2 regions of the Streptomyces sp. P9-A2 genome follow, and region 1 is predicted to be linked to the other one. Evidence: riboswitches for the same ligand, from Rfam matches in the RefSeq annotation. Region 1 holds a riboswitch; the other holds the start of a gene.
What was found. A riboswitch is a leader RNA that binds a small molecule or an ion and turns the genes downstream of it on or off. The one in region 1 is predicted to bind glycine.

Region 1 (7,208 bases):
TTCGGCGAGGACGGTCGCGTAGCGGTGGGTGCGCCACGCGATGGTCCTCAGCCCTTCGGGGCCGTGGTACACGGCGTACATACCCGCCATGACGGCGAGCAGTACCTGGGCGGTACAGATATTGCTGGTGGCCTTCTCGCGGCGGATGTGCTGCTCGCGGGTCTGGAGCGCGAGCCGGTAGGCCTGGTGCCCGTCCGCGTCGACGGAGACGCCGACGAGCCGTCCGGGCAGGCTGCGCGCCATCTTCTCCTGTACGGCCATGTATCCGGCGTGCGGTCCGCCGAAGCCCATCGGCACGCCGAAGCGCTGCGTCGTGCCGACCGCGATGTCCGCGCCGAGTTCGCCGGGGGACGTCAGCAGCGTGAGGGCGAGCAGATCGGCGGCGACGGTGACCAGCGCACCCAGTTCGTGCGCCCGGTCGATCACCGGCTTGATGTCGCGTACGGCACCGGAGGCACCCGGGTACTGGATCAGCACGCCGTTGATCTCACGCTCGGCGACCTCGGCGGGGATGCCCTCGCTCAGGTCGGCGACGACGACCTCGACGCCGGCCGGCTCGGCCCGGGTCCGGATGACGGCGACGGTCTGCGGCAGCGCGTCCGCGTCGACCAGGAACATGCCCTTCTTGTTCTTGCCCATACGCCGCGACAGCGCCATCGCCTCGGCGGCCGCGGTGCCCTCGTCGAGCAGGGAGGCACCGGAGGTCGGGAGGCCGGTGAGCTCGGCGACCATGGTCTGGAAGTTCAGCAGCGCCTCGAGCCGCCCCTGCGAGATCTCGGGCTGGTACGGCGTGTAGGCCGTGTACCAGGCGGGGTTCTCCATGACGTTGCGCAGGATGACGGGCGGCGTGAAGGTGCCGTAGTACCCCAGCCCGATCATGGAGCCGAGCACCTCGTTGCGGTCGGCCAGCGACTGCAGCTCGGCCAGCACCTCGGGCTCGGTCCGGGCACCCGGCAGGTCCAGCGCGTCGGCGTTCTTGATCACATCCGGGACGGCGGCGGCCGTCAGCTCATCGAGCGAGCCGTAGCCGACCTGCGCGAGCATCTTGGCCCGGGCCTCGTGGTCGGGGCCGATGTGACGCTGCTCGAAGGGCGTTCCCTGTTCGAGCTCGGAGAGGGGAATGCGATGGGCGGTCATGTGCGGAGGCCTCCTGGTCCGACGACCTTCGAGGGGCACCATGGCGGGTGCCCGGACGGCCTCCCCCTCTGTCATCTCAACCTGAGAGCTTCACCGGCCGCCCGGGGCGGCCGGCTTTCACCGTCGGTGAGAGCGGGAGCCGTCGACACCCGCTCTGCTTTCCAGAGTGACCTCGTCCATGCGGTACGTGGGCCTGAGAGATTCCGGGGAGGATTTGCTCCTTCGGCGCCCTCCGATGGTGCAGAGAGGGCTCTCCCGCACGGGGTCAGCAGCCGCTGCCAGGGTACCAGCGAGGGCAAGACCCACACTTTCGAGTGGCCGCCCCGCCGATTGTGCCGTTTTGTAGTGCTGACGAATCCTTGCGACCAGTGGAGGGCCCGTGCAGACCGACATCGATCCGCGCAACCTGATCGGCCGCAAGGCGTTCGACCGCAATGGCAACCGGATCGGCACGATCGACGAGGTCTATCTCGACGACGCCACCGGCGTGCCGGAGTGGGCGGCGATACGCACCGGCCTGTTCAGCAGGGATGCCTTCGTCCCCCTGGAGCCGAGCGAGCTGATCGACGGCGGCCTCCACATCCCCTTCGAACGCGCCCTGATCAAGGACGCTCCCGACTTCGGGGTGGGCCGCCATCTCTCCCCGGAGCAGGAACTCCAGCTCTACCACCACTACGGCTTGGACACAGCCGCCCCTCTCCCGCTCCCGGACCACGACTTCGGCAGGCTCGCCGGCAGGGACGACTCCGCCTGACGACATCACCCGTGGCGCACTCGAGCCATCGCGCCGGCAGTCGTCGGACCAGGAGGCCTCCGCACATGACCGCCCATCGCATTCCCCTCTCCGAGCTCGAACAGGGAACGCCCTTCGAGCAGCGTCACATCGGCCCCGACCACAAGGCCCGGGCTCTGCCCGTCCGTCCCCGAGACCTGCCTCCGGACTCACCCGGGGCAGCACCTCATTCGCCCGAAGCCCTCAGGCCCGCACCACCGGCCACCGCCCCCGCACCGGCCCTCGAACCCCGGCCGTCCTGGGTGCTCCGGCCGTCGCCGTCGGCCTGGATGCCCTCCCCGCCCTGACCGCTACCGTCGTCCCGACCGTTCTCACCGCTCGGGCCGTCCGCGCTCCCCCTGCCACCCCCAGGCCTTCGCTCCACCAACGGCAGCGGATCCGCGGGCTGCAGGGCCCGGTCGTCGGTCCGGAAGGTCCTCACCCGCCCCGGTGCCGATCCGGGCGTCTCGAATCGCACGGTGACCCGCCCGAGGCCGCTGCCCTGGACCCATCCGTGGCCGTACTCGCTGTGCCTTACATCGTGCCCGGCCGGCCAGCGCCGCTCGGCGCCCGGTTGTTGCCGTTCCTCCGCGGGCACTGCCGCCTCCGCCGCTTCCGCGCCCAGCAGTTCCCTGTCCCGCTCCTCCGCCGCCTGCGCGAACAGATCCTCCTGCGTGTAGTCGGCGAGCCCGCTGACCCCCACACCCAGCAGCCGCACGCCGCCCGTCGTGTCGACCGAGTCCAGCAGCCGCGTCGCCGCCTCACGCACCACCACCGGATCGTCCGTGGGACCTCGCAGGGTCTCGGAGCGGGTGAGTGTCGAGAAGTCGTACCGCCGCACCTTCAGCACGATGGTCCGTCCCGACAGCCCCGCCGCTCTCAGCCGGCGCACGCAGCGGTCGGCGAGGCGCTGTACCTCCACCCCGACCCGCACCCGGTCGTGGATGTCCACGTCGTAGGTGTCCTCGACCGACACCGACTTCGTCTCCCGCTCGGCCACCACGGACCGCTCGTCCCTCGCCAGGGACATGGCGTGCAGGGCGTGTCCGTGTGCTTTGCCGAGCAGACGTACCAGCTCGTCCTCCCCTGCCTCGGCGAGGTCCCCGACCGTGTGGATGCCTGCCCGCCGCAGGTGGTCGCCGGTGGCCGGCCCGACACCCGGCAGTGTCCGGACCGACAGGGGCGCCAGCAGGGCCCGCTCGGTCCCCGGCTCGATCAGCACCAGCCCGTCCGGCTTGGCCTGCTCCGAGGCGATCTTCGCCAGCATCTTGGAGGCAGCCAGCCCCACCGATCCGGTGAGCCCCGTGACCGCCCGTATGTCCGCGCGCAGCTTCGCGCCGGCCAGCCGGGCGGACCGCTCGTCCCGGGCCACCCCTCCGGCCTCCAGATCCACGAACGCCTCGTCCAGGCTCAACGGCTCCACCAGTGGCGACAGCGCCCGCAGCAGCTCCATCACCTGGTCGCTGATCGACCGGTACAGCGCGAAGCGGGGCACGAGATACGCCGCGTTCGGCGCGAGCCGCCGCGCCTGCGTCATGGGCAGCGCTGAACGGACACCGAAGACCCGGGCCTCGTACGAGGCGGTGGCGACCACACCGCGCGGCCCGAGCCCGCCCACGACCACGGCCTTCCCGCGCAGGCTCGGCTTGGACGCCTGCTCCACCGAGGCGAAGAAGGCATCCATGTCGAGATGCAGGACTGTCGGCGCGGATCTCACATCTCCGATGCTGCCCTACGCCACTGACAATGCCCCGTCGTGGGTGCCGCCGACCGCCCCGAGGGCCGCCCCGGCGGTACGGTCCCCATGGCCGGCGCAGAGCGCGGACAACCCAGACGGCACGGACCGCCCGTGTGGCGCAGCGGCTCAGACGGCGCGGTTGCGCCGCCTCGCCAGCTCATCCGCCGGGTTGGGGCCGATCAGTGTCTCCCCGGTGTCGATGCGTTCCCCGTGCAATTGCGACAGCGCGTTCTCGATGTCCCTCCACACCACGCCCACGGCGATCCCGAAGATCCCCTGGCCGCCCTGGAGCAGGGCATGGACCTCGTCCGGCGTGACGCACTCGTAGACCGTGGCGCCGTCGCTCATCAGCGTCATGCGCTCCAGATCGCGGAACCCCCCCTCCCGCAGGTGCTGGACGGTGGTACGGATGTTCTGCAGCGAGACACCGGTGTCCAGGAACCGCTTGACGATCTTCAGGACGACGACGTCCCGGAAGCTGTACAGCCGCTGGGTCCCCGAGCCATGGGCCGGTCGCACACTCGGCTCGACCAGTCCCGTGCGAGCCCAGTAGTCCAGTTGCCGGTAGGTGATACCGGCGGCCGCGCAGGCCGTCGGGCCGCGGTAGCCGATCTCCTCGGACACCATGGACGTCGCCGCCCCTCCGCCGCTCGGCACGGCCGCCGGTCGCTGCGGAGCAGGATCGGCCACACTGCCGTGATGGGCATACGCCCCGCTCGCGCGGAACTGAGAGCCTGGGGGAGGGTACAGACCGCTCACCCCGAGACCATGTCCGGGGGCACCCCCAGCCGTACCGTCGCCGGTGCTTCTCACGCCGACCTCCGTCCTTGACCTGCCTCCTCGACGGTAGGCAGTCACCAAGGGTGCGTCAACGATCGCCACACTCGGCACGCCGAGTGATAATCACCCTAAGAGTGGTTTCCCGTGCCCCACCGCGGGGAAAGGCTAGCCGAACGCCCCCGCGCGGGCCGTGCAAGGCCCTCACACACCGCGGTTACGAGCGGCATTCCGGCGGAACGGCCGCCGCCCCTCACTGGCTGCTGGAGCCGAAATCCTCCGGCGAGATCTGGTCGAGGAACTCGCGGAACTTCTCCACCTCGTCCTCCTGCTCGTCCGGGATGGCGATCCCGGCGTCGTCGAGCACCGTGTCGCTGCCGTAGATCGGCGTACCCGTGCGCAGCGCCAGCGCTATCGCGTCGGACGGCCGGGCGCTCACCTCGACACCGCTGGCGAAGACCAGCTCCGCGTAGAAGACACCCTCGCGCAGGTCTGTGATGCGCACTTCCGTGAGCTCCTGGCCGACGGCTTCCAGTACATCCTTGAAGAGGTCGTGGGTCAGCGGGCGCGCGGGAGCCATGCCCTGCTGGGCGAAGGCGATGGCCGTCGCCTCCCCCGGGCCGATCCAGATGGGGAGGTACCGGTCGCCTCCCACTTCACGCAGCAGCACGATCGGTTGGTTCGAGGGCATTTCGACCCGGACACCTACGACATCGAGCTCGTTCACACAGCAACCCTAGGCCGTGCCCGGGACGTTTGGGTAGTCGGGTCTGCATCGGACGGCCGATCCAGGCCCTCCTGGCCTCATGCCTGGCCTCATGGCAGCCGCACCCCGAGCGCCGCGCTCACCAGCGCGGCGTGCAACTTCACCGTGAGACCGGCGAGCTCCTTCGTACGCGCCTCCGCGTGCGCCCTGGTCTGCGGGTTGCGATGGCGTTTGAGCGGGGCGACGACCTGGTCGACCAGACCGGCCTCCCGGTCGGCGGCGGCCTTCATCGCCCTCAGATGCCGCGGCTCGATCCCGAACCGTCCCAGCTCGGTGATGAGGCCGGCGACGGTGACCGCCTCGGCGTCGTACACCTCGTCCTCAACCGGCGTGAGCAGCCCGTACGACTCCCACTCCGCGAGCCGCTGCTGGTCGACGCCGACCGCCGCCAGCAGCTGCGCCCTCCCGATCCGGGCCGCTGTCGCGGGCGGGTCGGCGAACGGCTCGGGGCCGGCTTCCCCGTCCCGCGGCCGGGACAGTGCCGGAAGCGGGACGGCCTCGCCGCGCTCCATCGCGTCCAAGTGCTCGCGGATCACCTTGAGCGGCAGATAGTGGTCCCGCTGCATCCTCAGGACATGGCCGAGACGCTCCACGTCCCCGGCGCTGAACTTGCGGTACCCCGAGGGGGTCCGCTGCGGCTCGATGAGCCCCTCCGACTCCAGGAAGCGGATCTTGGAGATGGTGACTTCGGGGAATTCCTCGCGCAGCACGTTCAGCACCGTGCCGATGCTCATCAGTCCAGTTTCCGCGGCGGCGGTACCGTGCCCGGTACCGCCGCTCGGTGTATGAAGCATGGACCTTCCCTGGGGTCAGGGTGCCCCGGACGGAGTCCGGGGGAGGGTCAGTAGCCCCGCTGGCTCGCGTAGAAGACCAGCCGGTACTTGCCGATCTGCACCTCGTCACCGTTCGAAAGACCGACCTGGTCGATCCGCTCACGGTTGACGTACGTACCGTTCAGGCTGCCCACGTCGGCCACTGTGAACGAACCGTCCTGGCTGCGGCGGAACTCCACGTGCCGACGGGAGACCGTCACGTCGTCCAGGAAGATATCGCTCTGCGGGTGGCGTCCGGCCGTGGTCAGATCACCGTCCAGCAGAAAGCGGCTGCCCGAGTTCGGACCGCGGCGCACGACCAGAAGCGCGGAACCCATCGGCAGCGCGTCGACGGCCGCCTGCGCTTCCGGGGACAGCGCCGGCACCTGCGTCTGGCCGGTGACCTCGGCGTCGTACGCCTCGAGACCGGAGATGGAGATGGTGGACGTCGTCTCGGAGGGACGCTCCGGGACGGCTCCGGGCCTGAGTGGAGCTCCACAGTTCGAACAGAAACGGCTGTTCTCCGCGTTGCGGTTACCGCACCTCGTACACACCAAGGCCGACATGGACGGATCCTCCTGCCCACCGGGGGCCTGGGACGCGTACGGGGCGGAGAACCCTCCACCCGTACCTGAGGTTGACGGTTGCCCGAAACCTATGCCGCTCGACTGCGCAGGGTCAACCGGCGGCGCGCCCTGACCTCCCGCAACGTCCTCGCCCGGACCGCCGACCTGATCCCGGTACAGCGGACGCGACGCCTCTGCGTCGGGCTGCGCGCGATGGCGAGCGGTCGCATTGTCGCGGCCTTCTCGCGCGCTCTTGCCGAACAACTTCCCAAACAACTTCACGGGCGATTCCCCTTGACCGAAACAGACCCGCCCGTGGGGCAGGACGAACCCTGACTGAACACACTGGCCGACCCGGACATCCTCACAACGTCCGTATCCACCAGACAGTTTCCACCACGCACCACCCATTCGGTGCGCCGACCCCCCGCAACCTCTTGCCCTCGCCGGTCGCCCTCCATCCACCCCCGGTTCACTGCGAGGACGACCGAGCGTAGTCAGGCTGCTTCGCCGGTCGCAAGGCATCCACGACGATCTCGGCCGACCGCTCCACCGAGGCGGTGGCCTGTTCCTTCTCGAGAGTCTGCACCACTCCTCCAGGGATGTTGAGCGCCGGCTCGAGGTCCTGCGGCTTGCCGAT
Region 2 (7,208 bases), 4.6 Mb from region 1:
GGCGTCGAAGCCGCGGGTGGCCAGGGCGGGCGTGCCGATCCGCAGACCCGAGGTGACCATCGGCGGCCGCGGGTCGTTCGGTACCGCGTTGCGGTTGACGGTGATACCGACTTCGTGGAGCCGGTCCTCCGCCTGCTGCCCGTCCAGCTCGGACGCGCGCAGGTCGACCAGGACCAGGTGCACGTCCGTACCGCCGGAGAGCACGTCCACGCCCACCGCCTTGGCGTCGTCCTTCATCAGGCGTTCGGCCAGGATGCGGGCGCCCTCCAGGGTGCGGCGCTGGCGGTCCTTGAACTCCTCGGACGCGGCGACCTTGAAAGCCACCGCCTTGGCCGCGACCACATGCTCCAGCGGGCCGCCCTGCTGGCCGGGGAAGACCGCGGAGTTGATCTTCTTGGCCAGCTCGGCCGTGGAGAGGATCACACCGCCGCGCGGGCCGCCGAGCGTCTTGTGCGTGGTCGTGGTGACGACGTGGGCGTGCGGGACCGGGTTCGGGTGCAGACCCGCCGCGACCAGACCGGCGAAGTGCGCCATGTCGACCATCAGGTACGCGCCGACCTCGTCCGCGATCCGGCGGAACTCGGCGAAGTCCAGCTGCCGCGGGTACGCCGACCAGCCGGCGACGATCAGCTTCGGCCTGCTCTCCTTGGCCAGCCGCTCGACCTCGGCCATGTCGACCCGGCCGTCGTCGCCGACGTGGTAGGCGACCACGTCGTAGAGCTTGCCCGAGAAGTTGATCTTCATGCCGTGGGTCAGGTGCCCGCCGTGCGCGAGGTTCAGGCCCATGATCGTGTCACCGGGCTTGAGCAGCGCGAACATCGCGGCGGCGTTGGCCTGCGCGCCCGAGTGCGGCTGCACGTTGGCGTGCTCGGCGCCGAACAGCTCCTTGACCCGGTCGATGGCGATCTGCTCGATCACGTCGACGTGCTCGCAGCCGCCGTAGTAGCGGCGGCCGGGGTAGCCCTCGGCGTACTTGTTGGTGAGGACCGTGCCCTGGGCCTCCATGACCGCGACCGGGGCGAAGTTCTCCGAGGCGATCATCTCGAGGGTGGACTGCTGGCGGTGGAGTTCGGCGTCGATCGCCGCGGCGACGTCCGGGTCGAGCTCGTGCAGCGGGGTGTTCAGATGCGACATGGGACTACGGCCTCCTCAGCCCTGGATGAAGGCGTCGTACTCGGCGGCGGAAAGCAGGTCGGCCGGCTCGTCGGTGACCCGCACCTTGAACAGCCAGCCGCCCTCGAAGGGGGCCGAGTTCACCAGCGAGGGGTCGCTGACCACGTCCTCGTTGATCTCGGTGACCTCGCCGGTGACCGGGCAGTACAGGTCGCTGACCGACTTGGTCGACTCCAGTTCGCCACAGGTCTCGCCCGCGGTCACGGTGTCACCGACCTCGGGGAGCTGGACGAACACGACGTCGCCGAGCGCGTTGGCCGCGTGCTCGGTGATGCCGATGGTCGACGCACCGTCCTCGGCGGCCGACAGCCACTCGTGTTCCTTGCTGTAACGCAGCTGCTGGGGGTTGCTCATGACCTGGATTCTCCTGTACGCGGGGGACTTGCTGATGACTCGGAAACTACGGGAAGTACGGGACATGCGCGTGAGCGGGCACGACCTGCCCCGCTCACCCGTGCGGGGCCCTGGGGAGACCTTGGAAGCCCTTGGAAGCCCTTGGGCGGCCCTGGGAGGCCCTTGCGCCGACGTGCGAGGGCCTGGGAAGCCGTCCCGAGAGGCGTTCCGCGGCCGTCTGCGGCCGTCTGCGACGGTGCTACTTCTGCCGCTTGTAGAACGGCAGCGCCACGACCTCGTAAGGCTCGTGGCTGCCGCGGATGTCCACACCCACGCCCGCCGTGCCCGGCGCCGCGTACGCCACATCGACGTACGCCATCGCGATCGGCCGGCCCAGCGTCGGGGAGGGCGCGCCGGAGGTGACCTCGCCGATCACCTCGCCGCCGACGACCACCGCGTACCCGGCGCGCGGGACCCGGCGGCCCTCGGCGATCAGGCCGACCAGGGCGCGGGGCGGGGTCCGCTCGGCGCGGGCGGCGGCCTCGGTCAGAGCGGCGCGGCCCACGAAGTCGCCCTCCTTCTCGAACTTCACCACCCGGCCGAACCCGGCGTCGAACGGTGTCAGGGAGGCGCTCAGCTCATTGCCGTACAGCGGCATGCCGGCCTCCAGCCGCAGCGTGTCCCGGCAGGACAGTCCGCACGGGATCAGGCCGACGCCCTCGCCCGCCTTCGTCAGCGCCTGCCACAGCTCCACCGCGTGCTCCGGCTTCACGAACAGCTCGAAACCGTCCTCGCCGGTGTAGCCGGTCCGGGCGATGAGGGCGGGGACGCCCGCGACCGTGCCGGGCTGCCCGGCGTAGTACTTCATGCCCTCGACGTCGGTGTCGGCGTCGGTGAGGGACCGCAGGATGCCGGAGGACCCGGGGCCCTGCACCGCGAGCAGCGCGTACGCGTCGCGGTCGTCACGGACCTCGGTGTCGAAGCCGGCCGACCGCTCCACGAGCGCGTCCAGCACCACCTGGGCGTTGGAGGCGTTCGCGACGACCAGGTAGCGGGGGGATCCGGCGTGCGGGGACCCGGCCTCGGCCCCTGCCCCGGTGTCGTCGAGCCGGTAGACGATCAGGTCGTCCAGGATGCCGCCGTCCTCGCCGCAGATCATGGTGTAGCGGGCGCGGCCGGGCTTGACGGTCCCGATGTTGCCGACCAGCGCGTGGTCGAGGAACCGGGACGCCTGCGGGCCGGTGACGGTGATCTCGCCCATGTGGGAGAGGTCGAAGAGGCCGGCCCCCGTCCGCACGGCGTTGTGCTCGTCGCGTTCGGAGCCGTAGCGCAGGGGCATGTCCCAGCCGGCGAAATCGGTCATCGTGGCACCGAGCGAACGATGCAGGGCGTCGAGCGCGGTCCGGCGGAGTTCGGTACTGCTCATCGGTCGGTCTCCCAGGGCAGGACAGGCGAGGTCTTTCCTCCCCATCTGTCATCGGAACCTGAGAGGTTCGCCATGACCGCCCGCACAGGGGACGACCACGGCTTGCACCTTGGGTGGGGCACCGGCGACTCGCGCGGGGCCCGCTTTTCAGATGTGCCTCGCCCACGCGGTAACGGTGCCTGAGAGATTCAAGGGAGGGACTTGCTCCTTCGGCGCCCCGGCGGCAACTGGTGCCGGGGACTCTCCCGCGCGGATTCGAACGGCCGGTATGCAGTTGGCGCGTTCATCATTGCACGCATCACGGGGCCGCGGCAGGGGGACCCTTCTGGAAGGAGCGCAGGGTATTCGGGTGCTCACGCACGGCTGTGACGGGTCTGTATCGGGAAAGGGACGGAAAGCAGAGGCGTCCGGCGTTACCGTCTCTTTACACTCGGCGGGGAGCGGCTCCGGTACCTGGGCACAGAGCCGGACACCCCCAGGGGAGGACTCACGGTGAACAAGGCCACGGCGTACGCCGCCACCACGGGCGTCGCGCTGCCCGAGCTGCAGGCCTCCCCGGCCGGGGAGGCGTGCGGCATGCTGCCCGCGCCTGTCGTCCGCGACCTGCGCGAGCGCGCCGGCCGCAGCCCGCACGCCCTGCTCTTCGGCCCCCGTGACCTCGTCGTGGTCACCGGACTGCCCGGCAGCGGCAAGTCCACCCTCATGCGGCGCGCGGCGCGCGGCACCCGTATCGACTCGCAGGACACCCGCGACCGCTGGGACCGCGGCATGCCACGCCTCCTGCCGTACGCGGTGTACCGGCCCCTGGTCCGCCTCGCCCACTACGCCGGACTGCGGCGCGCCCTGCGCGCCGGCGAGGGAGTCGTCGTCCACGACTGCGGCACGCAGGCCTGGGTGCGCCGCTGGCTGGCCCGCGAGGCCCGCCGCCGGGGCGCGGACCTGCATCTGCTGCTGCTCGACGTCCCCCCGGAGCAGGCCCTGGACGGCCAGCGCGAGCGCGGCCGCGGAGTCTCCCGGTACGCCTTCCGGCGTCACCGCACCGCCATCGACCGGCTGCTGACGTCCGTGATGCGAGGTGACCTGCCCGCGGGCTGCGGCTCGGCCGTCCTGGCCGACCGCGACGCGGCGAACGCGCTGCACCGCATCGACTTCACGGACTGACGACCGCCCGGGCGGCGACGGTACGAGCCGACCGCGTGCGGACCGGCGTGCGGACCGGCGTCCGTGTCGGCCGACCGCCGGGAGGGTCGGGCGGCGTGCCGGCCGGCCGCTGTGCCGGCCGCTGTGCCGGCCGAGCGCCGCGGGAGGCTGCCGCCCACGAACCGGTGGCTGTGCCGACCGGGCGCCCACGGGCTGACTGCCGCGGGGACCGACCGCCGGTACGGCCCGCCTTCGTCCGGCCCGATCGCCGCACAGGCCGACCGCAGGGCGCGGCAGCGGTTAGCCTTTCAGCCACAGCAGCGGTTCCAGGCAGGCGGTAGGCAGATGGACTTCCCGGCGGGCTTCTCCGCGGACTTCCCGGCACAGACTCACCCCCATCCGCACGGCGGATGGCCCGGCAACGAGTTGGAGGAGGTGCTCTCGGCCTCCCTCGGCGTCCCCTCGGCCGACGGCCGGATCGTCGAGGTACTGGGCCGGAGCTATCTGTGGGTGCCCCTGCCCAACGGCGGTGGGCCGGACAGCGGCCCGCTGGACCTGCCCACGATGGAGATCGAGGGCCAGGCGTACGTCCCGGTCTTCAGCTCCGAGGAACAGTTCCGTCAGGTCGTCGGCTCCCACCTGTCGTTCACCGTCGCGCCCGCGGTGGAGTTCGCGCGCGGTCTGCCACCGCAGGCCGGGATCGCCGTGAACCCCGGGGGAGTGGTCGGCGTCCCGCTGCCGCCACCCGCCGTCGCCGCCCTGTGCCGTGCCGGACGCGGACCGCTGGACGGCCCCATGAGCGGCGGCCGGGTCAAGCTGTTCGAACCCGACTGGCAGGACGACCCGGTGGGCTTCCTCGCCGCCGCCGCCACGGAGTTCGAGGCCCTCGGCGTCGTCTCCACCGCCCGCCGCTGCCTCGCCGAGATCGAGACGGCCGAACCGGTGCTGTTCGTCGGCGTCGAACTGTCCCCCGTCGAACTGGCCCGTGCGGAGGGCGACCTGCGGGCCGCGCCGATGGACGCGCTGGGCCGCGCGCTGGGCCGCGAGCCGGTGAAGTGGCCCGTCAACCTGGTTCTTCTGGACGTGGCCCAGGACCCGGTCGGCCAGTGGATGCGCGACCGCGTCCGCCCCTTCTACCAGTGGGCGCGGTGAGGGGGAGGCGGCCGGCCGAGGTGAGGGGGACGCGGCGCCGCCGGAGGCCGGCCGCGGACCGGCGGAGCTCCCCGGAGCCGAGAGGCGCTTAAGCTAGGTTCATCGGTTCGGGCGAGGGTGTTGTACGGGTGGTACGGAGGGGCGATACAAAGTGAGCGCAGGCACCGCGGCGGCCGGGCAGGTCGAGCACATGCTGCGCCAGGTGACACCGGGGCGTTACGACGCCTACGAGGCGTTGCTGCGCGCGCTCGCGACCCCCTCCTCCGGTCATGTCTGGATGCTGCTGTGGCAGGGCCAAGCGGGTTCCCCGGACGCCCAGTACGGGAACATGGAGGTCGACGGCTTCGACTACGCGCCCTGCGTGACCTCGGCCCAGGAACTGTCCGCCAGTGGCTGGAACCGGTCCTACGAGGTCGTCGACGGCATCGAGGCCGCCCGCGCCCTCTATCCCGACCGCTACGGACTCTGGCTCAATCCGCACGCCCCCGGCGGCGGCCTCGGCATCCCCTGGCTCGATCTGCGCAGACTCGCCACCGGCCTCGACCGCCAGCCCGCAGGGCCCCTGCGGCTGTCCGAACCCGCCATCGAGATCCCGCAGTTCTACGCCCTGCTCGCGCAGAACGCGCACCGCACCCCCACCGTCCGCTCGCTGCGCCGCGCCTGGGTGCAGCCGGCGCTGGGCGCCCCGTACCTCGCCATCGGCCTGGACGTGTACGACACGTCGCCACCGGCCGTGGACGCGGTGCGCGCCATGATGCAGCAGTCGCTCGGCGCGGTCCCGGACGGGCTCCCGGTGTCGACCGTCGCGATGTCCGACGAGCACGATCCGGTCGCGATGTGGCTGCGCGCCAATGCCCGCCCCTTCTACGACCGCGAGGCCCACGGCGCCGTCGTGCCCCCCGCCGCGGGCTCCGGCCATCCGCCCGCGCACCAGCGCTGACCGGGGCGTATACGGGGGAGACGGGTGCGGTCGGTGCCCGGCCGCACCTTCATGTGCTGACTCAGCGTGACGGTGTCCACGGAGTGGACAGGAGTGCCGGCGGAGAGAGCCCACGCCCTCGCCGAGCGCCGGGTTTATGACAGGTTTTCAGCCATGTGCGCTCAGCTATCACCGGTCGACCGCCCGTCACCTGCGGTTTTACCCGTTCTTCACGCCGTCCGAAGCTTCCCGGAGGGGAGTGGAGGGGGACTCGAATGTCTCGAGGCGGTTAATTCCTGACGGAGGGACGCCTGAAGCGTCCCATATGTCAACTGTTCAGATCTCAGGTAGGTATCACCGGTATCCGGACTGTTCTCGACTCGCTGTGAACATCTGTAGTGTTCGGCCGGTCAAGATGCATCCACATAGCGGACCCGGAGTGGCCCCAATATGCGCATATCCAAGTCCCGAGGCGCTCGGGCGATCACGGCCGCGGTGGCGGTCGCTCTGATCGCCACGGGCTGCTCCAGCGAACGGGACAGTGACAACAAGAGCGACGGCAAGAAGGACACCTTCGTCTTCGCCGGCGCCGGTGACCCTGGCTCTCTGGACCCTGCCCTCGCGAGCGACGGTGAAACCTTCCGCGTGACGCGTCAGGCGTTCGAGGCTCTCATCGAGCACGAGTCCGGCGGCAGCGAAATGGTCGGCGGCCTCGCCGACAAGTGGTCGAGCAACGACGAGGGCACCGTCTGGACCTTCGACCTCCGCAAGAACGTGAAGTTCCACGACGGCGAGGCGTTCAACGCCGCGGCCGTCTGCGCCAACTACGACCACTGGTTCAACTGGACGGGCACCTACCAGTCCAGCGCGGTCTCCTACTACTGGCAGACCATCATGGGCGGCTTCGCGAAGAACGAGGACAAGGAAACGCCCGAGGCGAACTACAAGTCCTGCACCGCGAAGGACGAGAACACCGCCGTCATCGAGGTCAAGGAGCCCTCCGCCAACCTCCCCGGCGGCTTCTCCCTGAACGCCCTGGCGATCCACTCGCCGAAGGCGATCGAG

Region 2: it holds a riboswitch for glycine, as region 1 does, so the genes downstream of both, gcvT (glycine cleavage system aminomethyltransferase GcvT) here and gcvP (aminomethyl-transferring glycine dehydrogenase) in region 1, are expected to answer to the same signal.

Annotation. Positions count from the first base shown of each region.
Region 1 covers NZ_JAZIFX010000001.1:1,093,948-1,101,155, forward strand. Annotated here, with positions in the region: gene gcvP (aminomethyl-transferring glycine dehydrogenase) at 1-1,137, opposite strand, end outside; glycine riboswitch at 1,309-1,405, opposite strand; gene V4Y04_RS04925 (PRC-barrel domain-containing protein) at 1,517-1,891, shown strand; gene V4Y04_RS04930 (DNA polymerase IV) at 2,097-3,626, opposite strand; gene V4Y04_RS04935 (MerR family transcriptional regulator) at 3,774-4,460, opposite strand; gene V4Y04_RS04940 (bifunctional nuclease family protein) at 4,678-5,151, opposite strand; gene ftsR (transcriptional regulator FtsR) at 5,241-5,984, opposite strand; gene V4Y04_RS04950 (FHA domain-containing protein) at 6,032-6,979, opposite strand; gene V4Y04_RS04955 (DUF881 domain-containing protein) at 7,041-7,208, opposite strand, start outside.
Region 2 covers NZ_JAZIFX010000001.1:5,724,509-5,731,716, forward strand. Annotated here, with positions in the region: gene glyA (serine hydroxymethyltransferase) at 1-1,134, opposite strand, end outside; gene gcvH (glycine cleavage system protein GcvH) at 1,150-1,527, opposite strand; gene gcvT (glycine cleavage system aminomethyltransferase GcvT) at 1,766-2,932, opposite strand; glycine riboswitch at 2,968-3,089, opposite strand; glycine riboswitch at 3,090-3,190, opposite strand; gene V4Y04_RS26120 (AAA family ATPase) at 3,425-4,093, shown strand; gene V4Y04_RS26125 (enhanced serine sensitivity protein SseB) at 4,418-5,224, shown strand; gene V4Y04_RS26130 (enhanced serine sensitivity protein SseB C-terminal domain-containing protein) at 5,415-6,164, shown strand; gene V4Y04_RS26135 (ABC transporter substrate-binding protein) at 6,594-7,208, shown strand, end outside.